One region of the Streptomyces sp. NPDC057743 genome, then DNA from elsewhere that is predicted to be linked to it. Evidence: riboswitches for the same ligand, from Rfam matches in the RefSeq annotation. Region 1 holds a riboswitch; the other holds the start of a gene.

Evidence for each region. A riboswitch is a leader RNA that binds a small molecule or an ion and turns the genes downstream of it on or off. The one in region 1 is predicted to bind glycine.
Region 2: another riboswitch for glycine. It lies ahead of gcvT (glycine cleavage system aminomethyltransferase GcvT); the one in region 1 lies ahead of gcvP (aminomethyl-transferring glycine dehydrogenase).

The regions. Positions count from the first base shown of each region.
Region 1 covers NZ_JBHVJX010000036.1:69,384-76,743, reverse strand. The annotation lists gene ACFVFQ_RS31285 (DUF881 domain-containing protein) at 1-424, shown strand, start outside; gene ACFVFQ_RS31280 (FHA domain-containing protein) at 543-1,388, shown strand; gene ACFVFQ_RS31275 (MerR family transcriptional regulator) at 1,405-2,151, shown strand; gene ACFVFQ_RS31270 (bifunctional nuclease family protein) at 2,205-2,675, shown strand; gene ACFVFQ_RS31265 (MerR family transcriptional regulator) at 2,861-3,466, shown strand; gene ACFVFQ_RS31260 (DNA polymerase IV) at 3,534-4,976, shown strand; gene ACFVFQ_RS31255 (PRC-barrel domain-containing protein) at 4,889-5,269, opposite strand; glycine riboswitch at 5,384-5,480, shown strand; gene gcvP (aminomethyl-transferring glycine dehydrogenase) at 5,671-7,360, shown strand, end outside.
Region 2 covers NZ_JBHVJX010000004.1:8,805-16,164, reverse strand. The annotation lists gene glyA (serine hydroxymethyltransferase) at 1-155, opposite strand, end outside; gene gcvH (glycine cleavage system protein GcvH) at 231-608, opposite strand; gene gcvT (glycine cleavage system aminomethyltransferase GcvT) at 731-1,900, opposite strand; glycine riboswitch at 2,053-2,148, opposite strand; gene ACFVFQ_RS05345 (AAA family ATPase) at 2,423-3,133, shown strand; gene ACFVFQ_RS05340 (enhanced serine sensitivity protein SseB) at 3,261-4,106, shown strand; gene ACFVFQ_RS05335 (enhanced serine sensitivity protein SseB C-terminal domain-containing protein) at 4,159-4,947, shown strand; gene ACFVFQ_RS05330 (ABC transporter permease) at 5,378-6,376, shown strand; gene ACFVFQ_RS05325 (ABC transporter substrate-binding protein) at 6,469-7,360, shown strand, end outside.

The DNA of each region.
Region 1 (7,360 bases):
GAAGGAACAGCAGCTGGGAGTGCTGGCAGGGACCGTCGCGGCGCAGGGCCCCGGCATCACCCTGACCATCGACGATCCGCACCACTCCGTGGAGGCGGACAAGTTGCTGGACACCATCCAGGAGCTGCGGGCGGCCGGGGCCGAGGCCATCCAGGTCAACAACGTCCGCGTCGTCGCGAGCACTTACTTCTCGGACCTCCGGGGCGGGGTGGACGTCGACGGCAAGCGTGTCACGCCGCCGTACCAGTTCAAGGTCATCGGGAAGCCGGAGGACCTCGAACCGGCGCTCAACATCCCCGGCGGAGTGGTCCAGACGCTGGAAAAGGAGCAGGCCAAGGTGTCTGTGTCCCGGCAAGAGAAGATCGTTGTGGATGCCTTGCGACAGGCGAAGCGGCCTGACTACGCTCGGTCGTCATCCCGGTGAGGCGTCCACGTATGGTGATGGCCCGGCAAGGGCATGAGGCAGCGGGGGGTCGACGCACCGTGCGTGTGGTGTGTGGTGGAAACTGTCTGAAGGCCACGGACGTTCACAGGATGTCCGGATCGGCCGGTGTGTGCATCGAGGGTTCGTCCTGCCCCACGGGCGGGTCTGTGTCGTACAAGGGGAATCGCCCGTGAAGTTGTTTGCAAAGCTGTTCGGCAAGAGCGCGCGCCAGGAAGGCGACGGCGGTTCGGCGCGGCACCGCGCTCCGCGTCGTTCGGAAGAAGGGGCCGCGCCGGAGAGCCGTCCGCTGTTCCGTGATGAGGTCGGCGGTCCGTCCGGGGGGCACGGCGCGGGTTCTGTTGACCCCTCCGGTGCCGGCCGCATAGGTTCCGAGGAACCATCAGCCGCACGCACGGGTGGAGGGTCGGCCTTGGTCTGTACGAGGTGCGGGCACCGGAACGCCGAGGCGAGCCGGTTCTGTTCCAACTGTGGTGCCCCGCTGCGCCCGGGCGCCCAGCCCGACCGGGCCTCGGAGACGACCTCGACGATCTCCATCTCCGGGATCGAGGCGTACGACGCGGAGGCGACCGGGCAGAACCTGTCGCCGGCGCTCTCCCCGGAGGCCCAGGCTGCCGTCGACGCCCTCCCGTTGGGCTCGGCCCTGCTGATCGTCCGCCGTGGGCCGAACGCGGGCAGCCGCTTCCTCCTGGACGGCGAGCTGACGACCGCGGGCCGGCACCCGCAGGGCGACATCTTCCTCGACGACGTGACGGTCTCCCGTAGCCACGTGGAGTTCCGCCGCGGATCGGACGGCCGCTTCACGGTCACCGACGTCGGCAGCCTCAACGGCACCTACGTCAACCGCGAGCCGATCGACTCCGTGGTCCTCGCCAACGGCGACGAGGTGCAGATCGGCAAGTACCGCCTGGTCTTCTACGCGAGCCAGCGGGGCGTCGGTATCTGACCGCCAGGGAAGGCATATGCGCCAATCACCGACAGGCGGTGCCGGTTCGTCCGGCACCGCCTCCTCGGACCGCACACCGATGAGCATCGGCTCGGTGCTCAACGTGCTGCGCGAGGAGTTCCCCGAGGTCACCATCTCCAAGATCCGTTTCCTGGAGGCCGAGGGGCTGGTCGAGCCGCAGCGCACGCCTTCTGGGTACCGCAAGTTCACGGCCGCGGACGTCGAGCGCTTGGCGAACGTGCTGCGGATGCAGCGGGACCACTACCTCCCCCTGAAGGTCATCAGGGAGCATCTGGACGCCCTGGAGCGGGGTGAGCAGGTGCAGCTGCCCGCTCCGGCGGCGCCCCGCGACTTGGTCGAGGGTGTGTCCGATCCGGACGAGGAGCGCCCGACGACCGCCCGGATCGGCCGGGCCGAGCTGCTGGCCGCCGCCGAGGTGGACGAGGCGGCGCTCGCCGACTGGGAGTCGTACGGACTCATCGTCCCGCATGGGGACGGGGGCTACGACATCGAGGCGGTCACGGTCGCCAAACTCGTAGCGGACCTTGGCCGATTCGGCCTGGAGCCGCGGCATCTGCGTGCCGTGAAGGCGGCCGCGGAGCGCGAGGCGGGGCTCGTCGAGCAGGTCGTGGCACCCCTTCGGCGGCACCGGAATCCGCAGACCCGGGCGCATGCCGAGGCCACCGTCCGCGAGCTGGCCACGCTGTCGGCGCGGTTGCACGCGGCGCTGTTGCAGAGCGCGCTGCGGGTTCGTCTGCCGTGAGCAAACGAGTGCCCGACTACCCAAACCGGCCGGGCACGGCCTAGGGTTGCTGTGTGAACGAGCTCGACGTCGTGGGTGTCCGGGTGGAGATGCCTTCCAGCCAACCGATCGTGCTGCTGCGGGAGGTGGGAGGTGACCGCTACCTGCCCATCTGGATCGGACCGGGAGAGGCCACCGCCATCGCGTTCGCCCAGCAGGGCATGGTGCCCGCCCGGCCGCTGACGCATGACCTCTTCAAGGACGTGCTCGAAGCCGTGGGCCAGGAGCTGACGCAGGTCCGGATCACGGATCTGCGCGAGGGGGTCTTCTATGCCGAACTGGTCTTCGCCAGTGGGGTCGAGGTCAGTGCCCGTCCGTCGGACGCGATAGCGCTGGCGCTGCGCACCGGGACGCCGATCTTCGGTACCGACGGTGTGCTGGACGACGCGGGGATCGCCATCCCGGACGAGCAGGAGGACGAGGTGGAGAAGTTCCGCGAGTTCCTCGACCAGATTTCGCCCGAGGACTTCGGCACCAACCAGTGATCGGCCAGGCCAACCGCCTGTTTCTGGCCAACCTTTCATTCATTCCCCGTGACAAGTCACGAGAAACCACTCGTAGGGTGATTATCACTCGGCGTGGCGAGCGCGGCGATCGTTGACGCACCCCGGGTGACTGCATACCGTCGATATGGCAGGTCCCGTCCGGGACGTGGAGGACGGAGGGCGGCGTGGCAATCACCGGCGACGGTACGGCGGCGGAAGGGGCATTGCCGCTCCACACGGGCGCGGCGGCGAACCGGGGTCCGGTGCAGGCCGCCGAGGTGTCGGGGGACCGCGAGGCGGAGAACATCGGCTACCGCGGACCGACCGCGTGCGCGGCGGCGGGCATCACCTACCGGCAGCTGGACTACTGGGCGCGGACGGGGCTCGTGGAGCCCAGTATCCGGCCCGCTTTCGGGTCCGGGACCCAGCGGCTCTACAGCTTCCGCGACGTCGTCGTCCTGAAGATCGTCAAGCGGCTGTTGGACACCGGGGTCTCGTTGCAGAACATTCGTGCCGCCGTGCAGCACTTGAGGGCGCGCGGGCTGGCGGACCTGACCCGGATGACGTTGATGAGCGATGGCGCGACGGTCTATGAGTGCACCTCGCCCGACCAGGTCGTGGATCTGCTCCAGGGAGGCCAGGGCGTCTTCGGGATCGCCGTGGGTGTGGTGTGGCGGGACGTGGAAGGCGCGCTGTCACAGCTCCACGGGGAGCGGGTGGACACCGGCGAGACGCTGATTGGGAAGAACCCGCACGACGAGTTGGCGCGGCGGCGCAACCGGGCCGGCTGAGGGCCGGCGGACGGTTCTCGGCCCGGGGTCGGGGCCATTGTCAGTGGTGTGCGGCAGCATCAGTGGTGTGAGACGTGCGCCGACGATCCTGCATCTGGACATGGATGCCTTCTATGCGGCCGCCGAGCAGGCGGCCAAGCCGAGCCTGCGGGGAAAGCCCGTGGTCGTCGGCGGGATCGGGCCGCGCGGGGTGGTCGCCACGGCCTCGTACGAGGCGCGGGTCTTCGGGGTGCGGTCGGCGATGCCGACGGCGCAGGCGCGGCGGTTGTGCCCCAACGCCGCTTATCTCAACCCCCGGTTCGGTCTGTACCGCCAGGTGAGTGAATCGGTCATGGAGCTGCTGCGGGCGCTCTCGCCGCTCGTGGAGCCGTTGAGCCTGGACGAGGCGTTCGTCGATCTGGAGGCGGGTGGGGTGCCGGCGGAGTCGGCGGCGGCGCGGGCGGTGGGGGAGCAACTGCGGCGCGATATCCGGGCGGTCACGGGGTTGACCGGTTCGGTGGGGCTGGCCGGTGCCAAGATGCTCGCCAAGATCGCGTCGGAGGCGGCGAAGCCGGACGGCCTGGTGGTGATCGAGCCGGGCACCGAGCGGGAGTTGCTGGGGCCTATGTCGGTGCGGACGCTGCCCGGGGTCGGGCCGGCCACGGCCGAGACGTTGCGGCGGGCCGGGATACATACCGTCGCGGAGACCGCCGAGGCCGGTGAGGCGGAGTTGGTGCGGCTGTTGGGCAAGGCGCATGGCACCGGGTTGTACGCGATGGCGTTGGGGCAGGACGACCGGCCGGTGGTGGCCGAACGGGACGCGAAATCGGTGTCGGTGGAGGACACCTTCGAGGTCGACCTGACCGACCGGACGCGGGTGCGGACCGAGGTGTTGCGGCTGGCCGACCGTTGTGTGGCGCGGCTGCGGGAGGCCGGTCGGTCCGGACGCACGGTGGTGATCAAGGTGCGGAACTACGACTTCTCGACGCTGACCCGGTCCGAGACGCTGCGCGGGCCGACCGACGATCCGGCGGTCGTCCGGGAGGCCGCTGCGCGGCTGTTGGAGACGGTGGACACCACGGGCGGGGTCCGGCTGCTGGGCGTGGGGGTGAGCGGGTTGGCGGACTTCACGCAGGAGGACCTGTTCGCCCAGATCGCCACGGAGCGGGAGGCGGAGGAGCAGGCGGCCGTCGAGGCGGCGGAGTCGGAAGGGGAAGTGGCCGGTGAGCCGGAGGCGCTCCCGGAGCTGCCGCGGCGTTGGCTCCCGGGGCTGGACGTGGTGCACGAGGAGTTCGGCGCCGGGTGGGTGCAGGGCAGTGGGGTGGGGAGGGTGACCGTGCGGTTCGAGACGCCGTGGTCCGCACCGGGGCGGGTGCGGACCTTTGTCGTCGATGATCCGGCGTTGCGGCCGGGGGAACCGTTGCCGCTGGTGGGCGGGCCGGATCAGTCTTCCGCGCCGGCGATCCGGCCGAAGTCCGTGTCAGCGGCGGACGCGGCGGAGTCCGCGGGCGAGGAGATATCCAGGCGGTAGTGGTGGTAGAGCTGGAGTTCCTGCTCGGGGGAGAGGTGCCGGCCGACGCCGAAATCGGGGGCGTCTTTGATCAGCTTGCGGTCGTAGGGGATGTGCAGGCTTTCGCCGACCATCTTGCTCGGTTCCAGGGGGACGAACGCGTCCCGACTGAACAGGCCGGTGCGGACGGCTGCCCACTCCGGTTCGCCCGTCGCGTCGTCGAGGTAGACCTCGTCGACGGTCCCTATCTTCGCGCCGTTGCGGTCGAACGCTTTGCGGCCGATCAGGCTCCGGGGATCGATATCGGTTTGCACGGTCCCTCCAATTGGTCGCAACTGCCTTGTGACAACTACGAAACGGCACATTCCATGCCTCGGCCACTCGAAGGATCGTTCCAGCAGTGCGCTGGTAGGCTGGCGATTGGCCGTCGACCCCATGCGGGAGAGTCCTTTGTCGTTCGCGGCAGGGCGCCGAAGGAGCAAATCCTCCCCGGAATCTCTCAGGCACACGTACCGCATGGACGAGGTCACTCTGGAAAGCAGGGCGGGCCACGGACAGGCACCATGCCGGAACCCCTCCTCACCGACGGTGAAAGCCGCTCCGCAGCCCGCGGGCCGGTGAAGCTCTCAGGTTGAGATGACAGAGGGGGAGGCCGTCCGGGCACCAGCGCCGTGGTGCCCCTCGTAGGTCGTAGTGACCAGGAGGCCCCCGCACGATGACCACCAATCGCATCCCCCTGTCCGAGCTGGAGCGCGGCACCGCGTTCGAGCACCGGCACATCGGCCCCGACCACGAGGCGCAGGCCAAGATGCTTGCGCAGGTCGGTTTCGGATCGCTGGACGAGCTCACCGCCGTCGCCGTCCCCGACGTGATCAAGAGCACCGAGGCGCTCGGCCTGCCGCAGGGCCGCACCGAGGCCGAGGTGCTGGGAGAGCTGCGCGCCCTGGCCGACCGCAACCAGGTCCTGTCGTCCATGATCGGGCTCGGCTACTACGGCACCTTCACCCCGCCGGTGATCCTGCGCAACGTCATGGAGAACCCGTCCTGGTACACGGCCTACACGCCCTACCAGCCGGAGATCTCGCAGGGTCGTCTGGAGGCCCTGCTGAACTTCCAGACCATGGTCGCCGACCTGACCGGACTGCCGACCTCCGGTGCGTCCCTCCTGGACGAGGGCACCGCCGCCGCGGAGGCGATGGCGCTCTCCCGCCGGGTCGGCAAGGTCAAGCAGGGCGTCTTCCTCGTTGACGCGGACTGTCTGCCGCAGACCGTCGCCGTGATCCAGACCCGCGCCGAACCGACCGGCGTCGAGGTCGTGGTCGCCGACCTCACGGACGGCATCCCGGACGAGATCGCCGAGCGGGGCGTCTTCGGCGTGCTGCTGCAGTACCCGGGCGCATCCGGTGCGGTGCGCGACCCGCGGGCGGTCATCGAGCGGGCGCACGAGCTGGGCGCGATCGTCACCGTCGCCGCCGACCTGCTGGCGCTGACGCTGCTCACCCCGCCCGGTGAGCTCGGCGCGGACATCGCGGTCGGCACCACCCAGCGCTTCGGTGTCCCGATGGGCTTCGGCGGTCCGCACGCCGGCTACATGGCCGTTCGCGAGCAGTACGCCCGCAGCCTGCCCGGCCGTCTGGTGGGCGTCTCGGTGGACGCCGACGGCGCCAGGGCGTACCGGCTGGCGCTGCAGACCCGTGAGCAGCACATCCGCCGCGAGAAGGCCACCAGCAACATCTGCACCGCGCAGGTGCTGCTCGCCGTCATGGCCGGCATGTACGCCGTCTACCACGGTCCGGAGGGGCTGCGCACCATCGCCCGGCGGACCCACCGGTACGCCGCGATCCTGGCCAAGGGGCTGACGGACGGCGGTGTCGAGCTCGTCCACGACGCCTACTTCGACACCCTCACCGCGCGGGTGCCCGGTCGGGCGGCCGAGGTCGTCGCCGCCGCCCGCGAGGCCGGTATCAACCTCCGGCAGGTCGACGCCGACCTCGTCGGCATCGCCTGTGACGAGACCACCGGGCGCGCCCAATTGGCCGGCGTCTGGGGCGCGTTCGGCGTCCGGGGCGACATCGACGCGCTGGACGCGGCCGTCGCCGACGCCCTGCCGCAGCCCCTGCTGCGCACCGACGACTACCTTGCCCACCCGGTCTTCCACCAGCACCGCTCCGAGACCGCCATGCTGCGCTACCTGCGCACCCTGGCCGACAAGGACTACGCGCTGGACCGCGGCATGATCCCGCTCGGCTCCTGCACGATGAAGCTGAACGCGACGACCGAGATGGAGCCGGTCACCTGGCCGGAGTTCGGCCAGCTGCACCCCTTCGCGCCGGCCGACCAGGCGCAGGGCTACCTCACGCTCATCCAGGAGCTGGAGGAGCGGCTCGCCGCGATCACCGGCTACG
Region 2 (7,360 bases), on a different contig from region 1:
GTGAGGACCGAGCCCTGGGCCTCCATGACGGCGACCGGAGCGAAGTTCTCCGACGCGATCATTTCGAGGGTGGACTGCTGACGGTGGAGCTCGGCGTCGACGGCGGCGGCGACGTCGGGGTCGAGCTCGTGCAGGGAGCTGTTCAGAAGCGACATGAGACTTCCTGGAGTGAGGAGGAGCGGGCGGGGCGCCGCGGCCCCGGCCGAGCGGTGGCGGCCGGGGCCGGGGTGTCAGCCGGCGGTGAAGGCGGTGTACGCGTCGGCCGTGAGCAGGTCCTCCGGCTCACCGGTGAGCTTCACCTTGAACAGCCAACCGCCCTCGAACGGGGCGGAGTTCACCAGCGAGGGGTCGGCGACGACGTCCTCGTTCACCTCGACGATCTCGCCGTGCACGGGCGAGTAGAGGTCGCTGACGGACTTGGTCGACTCCAGCTCACCGCAGGACTCGCCCGCGGTGACGGTGGACCCGACCTCGGGGAGCTGCACGAAGACGACGTCGCCGAGCGCATTGGCCGCGTGCTCGGTGATGCCGACCGTCGAGACGCCGTCCTTGGCGGTCGACAGCCACTCGTGCTCCTTGCTGTAGCGCAGGTGCTGGGGGTTGTCCATGGCTCGATTCTCCTGTACGCGAGGGTGTGGTCGTGCATGGGGTCTTGCCCTGTGAGACGGGTGGCGCCGGGCACGGTGGCGCGGGTCCGCGGCGGGCACCGCGGACCGGCCGGCGCCGCCCGCTACTTCTGCCGCTTGTAGAAGGGCAGCGCGATGACCTCGTAGGGCTCGTGGGTGCCGCGGATGTCCACCCGGACACCCTCGGTGCCGGGCGCCGCGTGCGCCGCGTCGACGTAGGCCATGGCGATCGGCTTGCCGAGGGTGGGGGAGGGCGCCCCCGAGGTGACCTCGCCGATCACCGTGCCGTCGGCGGCGACGACCGGGTAGCCGGCGCGCGGCACCCGGCGGCCCTCGGCGACCAGGCCGACCAGCTTGCGCGGCGGCGCCTGCTCGGCCCGCTCGGCGGCCGCCGCGAGCGCCGCCCGCCCGACGAAGTCGCCCTCCTTGTCGAACTTCACGACCCGGCCCAGCCCCGCGTCGAACGGGGTGAGCGCGGTGGTCAGCTCGTGCCCGTACAGCGGCATCCCCGCCTCCAGGCGCAGGGTGTCGCGGCAGGACAGGCCGCACGGGACCAGGCCGACGTCCCGCCCCGCCTCGGTCAGCGCCGTCCACAGCGCAGCTGCGTCCGCGGGCCGGACGAACAGCTCGAAGCCGTCCTCGCCGGTGTAGCCGGTGCGGGCGATCAGCGCCTCGACGCCGGCGACCGTGCCGGGCAGCCCCGCGTAGTACTTCAGCCCGTCCAGATCGGCGTCGGTGAGCTTCTTGAGGATGCCGGGGGACTCCGGGCCCTGCACCGCCAGCAGCGCGTAGGCGTCCCGGTCGTCGCGGACGGCGGCGTCGAAGCCGGCCTGCCGGTCGAGCAGCGCGTCCAGCACCACCTGGGCGTTGGAGGCGTTGGCGACGACCATGAACTCGGTCTCGCCGAGGCGGTAGACGATCAGGTCGTCGAGGATGCCGCCGTCGGCGGCGCAGATCATGGTGTAGCGGGCCCGACCGACCTTCAGGGCGCCGAGGTTGCCGACCAGCGCGTGGTCGAGGAGGGCGCCGGCCTGCGGGCCGGTGACGGTGAGCTCGCCCATGTGGGAGAGGTCGAAGAGGCCGGCGCGGGTGCGCACCGCGAGGTGTTCCTCGCGCTCGCTGCTGTAGCGCAGCGGCATGTCCCAGCCGGCGAAGTCGGTCATGGTCGCGCCGAGCGCGCGGTGGGTTTCGTCCAATGCGGTACGGCGTCGCGCAGCGACTCCACTCGGGGTGGTGGCGGGCGACGGGTGGGCGCGGCGGGGGGCTTCGGTCATCGCTTTCGGGCTCCCAGGCATGGGTGACAAGACGGTCTCCCCATCTGTCATCGGAACCTGAGAGGTTCACCGGGATCCCGCGGACGGGCCCGGTTTGCACCTTGGGTGGAGCCGTCCCGTCGGCCGGGCCGCGACTCGCTTTTCAGATCTGCCTCGCCCGCGCGGTATAGGGGCCTGAGAGATTCAAGGGAGGACTTGCTCCTTCGGCGCCCCGCCGTGGCGGCCGGGGACTCTCCCGCGCGGATTCAAGCGGCCGGTATGGAATTGGCTGATCGCCCACGAGTTGACGTTCGAGCCCGCCCGTGGCGGCCACATCATTACACGGGATCGCCCATTACAGGAGCCCCGGCCGCAGCTCCGCTCCCGGTCATCCCGGTCGAGGCGTTCCGCAGGCCCCCGCCGTCCCGCCTCGGCTCCTTACCGTTCCCTTGCCTCGGATTACCTTTTCTTGACACTCTGCACGGGCTGCGGGAGGGCCGGGGCACAACCCGGCCCGCGGGGTCATCGGGAGGGGCGCGCACGGTGCACGGCGAGGCGACGGACACGAGGACGGCGGGGGCCGCGCCCCCACAAACCCCGGCTCCGGAGCCGGCGTTGGGCGGCCCCGGGGAGCCGTGCCCCCGCCGCCCAGCCGACCGGCCGCCCTGCACCGACCTGCGGGGCCCGGGCCGCCCCCGGCACCCCGTGCTCCGCTTCCCGCCCGGCGACCTCGTCGTGGTCTCAGGACTGCCGGGCAGCGGCAAGAGCACCCTGATGCGACGGGTGGTGCCCGCCCGCGACGACCGCGGCGCCCCGGTGCACCGCGTCGACTCCCAAGACGCCCGCGACCACTGGGAGCACGGCCGGCTGCGCCGCCTCCCCTACGCCCTCTACCGCCCCCTGGTCCGGTTCGCGCACTACCGCGCGCTGCACCGGGCACTGCGCTCCGGCGGCAGCGTGGTGGTGCACGACTGCGGGACGTGGGCGTGGGTGCGCCGCTGGCTGGCCCGCACGGCCCGGCGCGAGGGCCGGGGACTGCACCTGGTCCTGCTCGACGTGGAGCCCGCGGTGGCCCGCGGCGGCCAACGGGCCCGCGGCCGCGCGGTGTCGCGGTACGCCTTCGCCCGCCACCGCCGGGCCGTGCGCCGCCTGCTGGCCCGGGCCGGGGCGGCCCGGCTCCCGAAGGGCGTGCGCTCCGTGGTGCTGCTGGACCGGCGCTGCGCGCGGGAGTTGGCGCGCGTCACCTTCGGTTGACCGCCGCACCCCCGCCACCGGCTTCGATGACCGGTAGGTCGCCCGTTAGGGTCTGATCCACCGGGCGGGCCCGCGGACCGCCCCTGCGAAGTCGGCCGGGCAGCGCGGCCAGTAATGGGTGGGTGAGATGAACTATCCGGACAATGAACCCCAGCACGGTGGTCCGGTGCCGGGGAACTTCCCGGACGAGGGGATACCGCACGCGGCCTGGCCGGCCAACGAGTTGGAGGAGGTGCTGGCCGCCTCGGTCGGACACCCCGAGGCCGGCGGCCGGATCGTCGAGGTGCTGGGCCGCAGCCGGGTGTGGGTGCCGCTGCCCGAGGGCGGCGGCCCGGACGGCGCGGGCCTGGGAGCGCCCGGCCTCGACGTGCCGACCGTCGAGATCGGCGGCGCCGCCTACGTCCCGGTCTTCAGCTCCGAGCAGGAGTTCCGGCGGGTCGTCGGCACGCACCTGTCCTACACCGTCGCGCCCGCCCGGGAGTTCGCCCGCGGCCTGCCGCCGCTGGTCGGCCTCGCGGTCAACCCGGACGGCACCGTCGGCGTCCCGCTGCCCCCGCCCGCGGTCGCCGAACTGTGCCGCACCGGATGCACCGACCTGGACGGCCCGCGGACCGCCGGCGCCCGGGTCCGGCTCTTCGAACCGGACTGGCAGGACGAGCCGGTGGACTTCCTGGCCGCCGCCGGCCTGGAGTTCTCCGCCGCCGGCACCGTGCTGGCCGCCCGCCGCACGCTGGCCGCCGTCGAGGGCGACACGCCGGCCCTCTTCGTCGGCGTGCAACTCGACGTCCCCGCCGAGCGCCTGCACGACGGCACCGCCCGCGACGAGGCGTCGACCGCCCTCGGGCGGGCTCTGGGTCAGGTGCCGGTGCCCTGGCCGGTCCAGCTCATCCTGCTCGACGTCGCCCAGGGCGACCCGGTCGCCGACTGGATGCTGGAGCGCGTGCGGCCCTTCTACACCCGGGACCACTCGTAAGCTGGTGGACGACGGGCGGGCGGGCGCCCGGCCGGGAGGAGGGACGGACCACGTGAGCGCGGGTGCGCAACAGGGAGCGGCGGCGGCCGACCAGGTCGAGCAGATGCTGCGACAGGTCTCGCCCGGGCGCTACGACGCCTACGAGGCGATGCTGGGCGCCCTCGCGCACGGGCAGGTCTGGATGCTCCTGTGGCACGGCCGGGCCGGCCAACCCGACGCCCAGTACGGGAACATGGAGGTCGACGGGCTGGGCTACGCCCCCTGTGTCACCTCCGCCGCCGAGCTCGCCGCCTCCGGCTGGACCCGCGACCACGAGGTCGTCACCGGACCCGAGATCGCCGCCTCCCTCTTCCCCGACCGCTGGGGCCTGTGGCTCAACCCGCACGCCCCCGGCGGCGGCGTCGGCGTCCCCTGGCTCGACCTGCGTCGGATCGCCGGCGGCCTGGACCGGCTGCCCGCCGGTCCGCTGCGGATCAGCGAACCGGTCATCGACATCCCGCAGTTCTACGCCCTGCTCGCGCAGCATGCCCACCGCACGCCCCCCGTGCGGTCGTTGCGCCGGGCCTGGGTGCAACCCGCCCTGGGCGCCCCGTACTTGGCGATCGGCCTGGACCTGTACGACACCGGGCAGCCGTCGGTGGACGCCGCCCGGATGCTGATCCAGCAGTCGATGGGCGCGGTGCCGGACGGCCTGCCGGTGTCCACCGTCGCCATGAACGACGAGTACGACCCGGTCGGCATGTGGATGCGGGCCTGCGCCCGCCCGTTCTTCGACCGCGACGGCTACGCCCAGCCGGCCCCCGGACCCACCTACGGCTACGGCTACCCCCGCGCCTACTGAGCCCGACCGGCGCCCGACCAGTGCCCGACCGGCGCCCGCGGCCGGCCCGCGCCTGACTGTCTATTCGGCCTGAATTGGCTTTATTTAAGCGGTGGTTGACGCCTCTTTCGGCCATCCGGTGCACCGCTTAAACCACGCCGTTGTTCGCATAACGGAAGGCCGCGGGTCACATCACAGTTGCGCATCCTTTCCCGGCCAGGGCTGGTGAGTGATCGCAACTCGGATGAAGACTCCCGCTCCAAGGACCTCGGTCCTGTGTACGAGCGCCATCCCCACCGGCGTCCCTGCGCCTGTCGACGATCCGTCAGCGACGCCAACTTGCCTGCATACAGGGCGAGGTGGCGGCAGGTGAGCACCAGTGGGGTCACCACCAGGCCGCTACCGCGGCGGGCACAGGCCGCCACCGTCGGCCGGGAGGGGTTCAAGCACCGTGACCGCACCGATCGAGACCACCGGCGCGGCTGCGCAGGCGCAGCCGGAAGCGGTGCTGGAAGGCGTCGAGAGCAAGCGCATCGAGGGGCGCTCGCTCGGCCAGATCGCCTGGCTGCGCTTCCGCCGCGACAAGGTCGCCATGGCCGGCGGCATCGTCGTCATCCTGCTCATCCTGGTCGCCGCCCTCTCCCGCCCGCTCCAGCACCTGTTCGGTCTGGACCCCAACCAGCCCCACCAGGACCTGATCGACCCCAACACCACGCTGCCCAAGGGCGACTTCGGCGGGATGGGCCCTGCCCATCTGCTGGGCGTGGACCCCAAGTTCGGCCGGGACCTGCTCGCCCGCATCCTGGAGGGCTCCTGGGTGTCGCTGCTGGTGGCGTTCGGCGCGACGCTGCTGTCGGTGGCCATCGGCACCGTCCTCGGTGTGGTCGCCGGCTTCTACCGCGGCCGGGTGGACGCCTTCATCAGCCGCCTGATGGACGTCTTCCTCGCCTTCCCCCTGCTGCTGTTCGCCATCGCGATCTCCGCGTCGCTCCAGGGCGGTGCGTTCGGGCTCTCCGGGCTGCCGCTGCACATCTCGGTGCTGATCTTCGTGATCGGTTTCTTCAACTGGCCCTACATGGGGCGGATCGTGCGGGCCCAGACCCTGTCGCTGCGGGAGCGGGAGTTCGTTTCCGCCGCCCGCGGGCTGGGCGCCCGCGGCCCGTTCATCCTCTTCCGGGAGCTGCTGCCCAACCTCGTGGGGCCGGTCATCGTCTACTCGACGCTGCTGATCCCCTCCAACATCCTCTTCGAGGCGGCGCTGAGCTTCCTGGGCGTGGGCATCCAGCCGCCCCAGTCGTCGTGGGGCGGCACCCTCACCCAGGCGGTCAAGTACTACGAGGTCGACCCCCAGTACATGATCGTTCCCGGCCTCGCGATCTTCGTCACCGTGCTCGCGTTCAACCTGCTCGGTGACGGTTTGCGGGACGCGCTGGACCCGCGCAGCCGCTGACCGGCGCCGGGCCTCAAACCCCCCACCTCTGCACCGTTTTCGAAGCCGTTTCGATCCGACGTTTCTCGACGAACGAAGGGGACACCGAGCACATGCGAAGGTCACTTCCGGCCGCGACCATCGCGGTCGTCACCAGCGCGGGCCTCCTGCTGGCCGGCTGTAGCGGAAAGGGCTCCTCGGACAGTTCCGCCGGGGCCAACGCCGCCACCAAGGGAGTCGTCAACGCCTCGGACGCGAAGGGGGGCACCGTCACCTACGCGATGAGTGACGCCCCCGAGTCCTTCGACCCGGGCAACACCTACTACGCCTTCGTCTACAACTTCAGCCGGCTGTACGCCCGTCCGCTGACCACCTTCAAGCCGGGCCCCGGCACCAAGGGCGAGCAACTGGTCCCGGACCTCGCCGAGTCGATGGGCAAGTCCAGCGAAGGCGGCAAGACCTGGACGTACAAGCTCCGCACGGGCGTCAAGTACGAGGACGGCACCCCCGTCACCTCGCAGGACGTCAAGTACGCGGTGGAGCGCAGCAACTTCGCCCGGGACATCCTCTCGCTGGGCCCGAACTACTTCCAGCAGTTCCTGGTGGACAACGACGGCGGCTACAAGGGCCCCTACAAGGACAAGGGCAAGGAAGGGCTCAAGTCCATCGAGACGCCCGACGCGCAGACCATCGTCTTCCACCTGAAGAAGCCGTTCGCCGAGTTCGACTACCTGGTCAGCGCCCCGCAGACCGCGCCCGTCCCGCAGGCCAAGGACAAGGGCGCGGACTACACCAAGTCCGTGGTCTCCAGCGGCTCCTACAAGTTCGCGAGCTACCAGGAGGGCAAGCAGCTCACCCTGGTCCGCAACCCGCAGTGGTCGGCCGCGACCGACCCGCTGCGCAAGCAGCTCCCGGACAAGATCGTGCTCAACCTGAAGGTCGCCCAGTCGACCATCGACAAGGACCTCCAGTCCGGCAACACCCTGGTCGACATGGCCGGCCGCG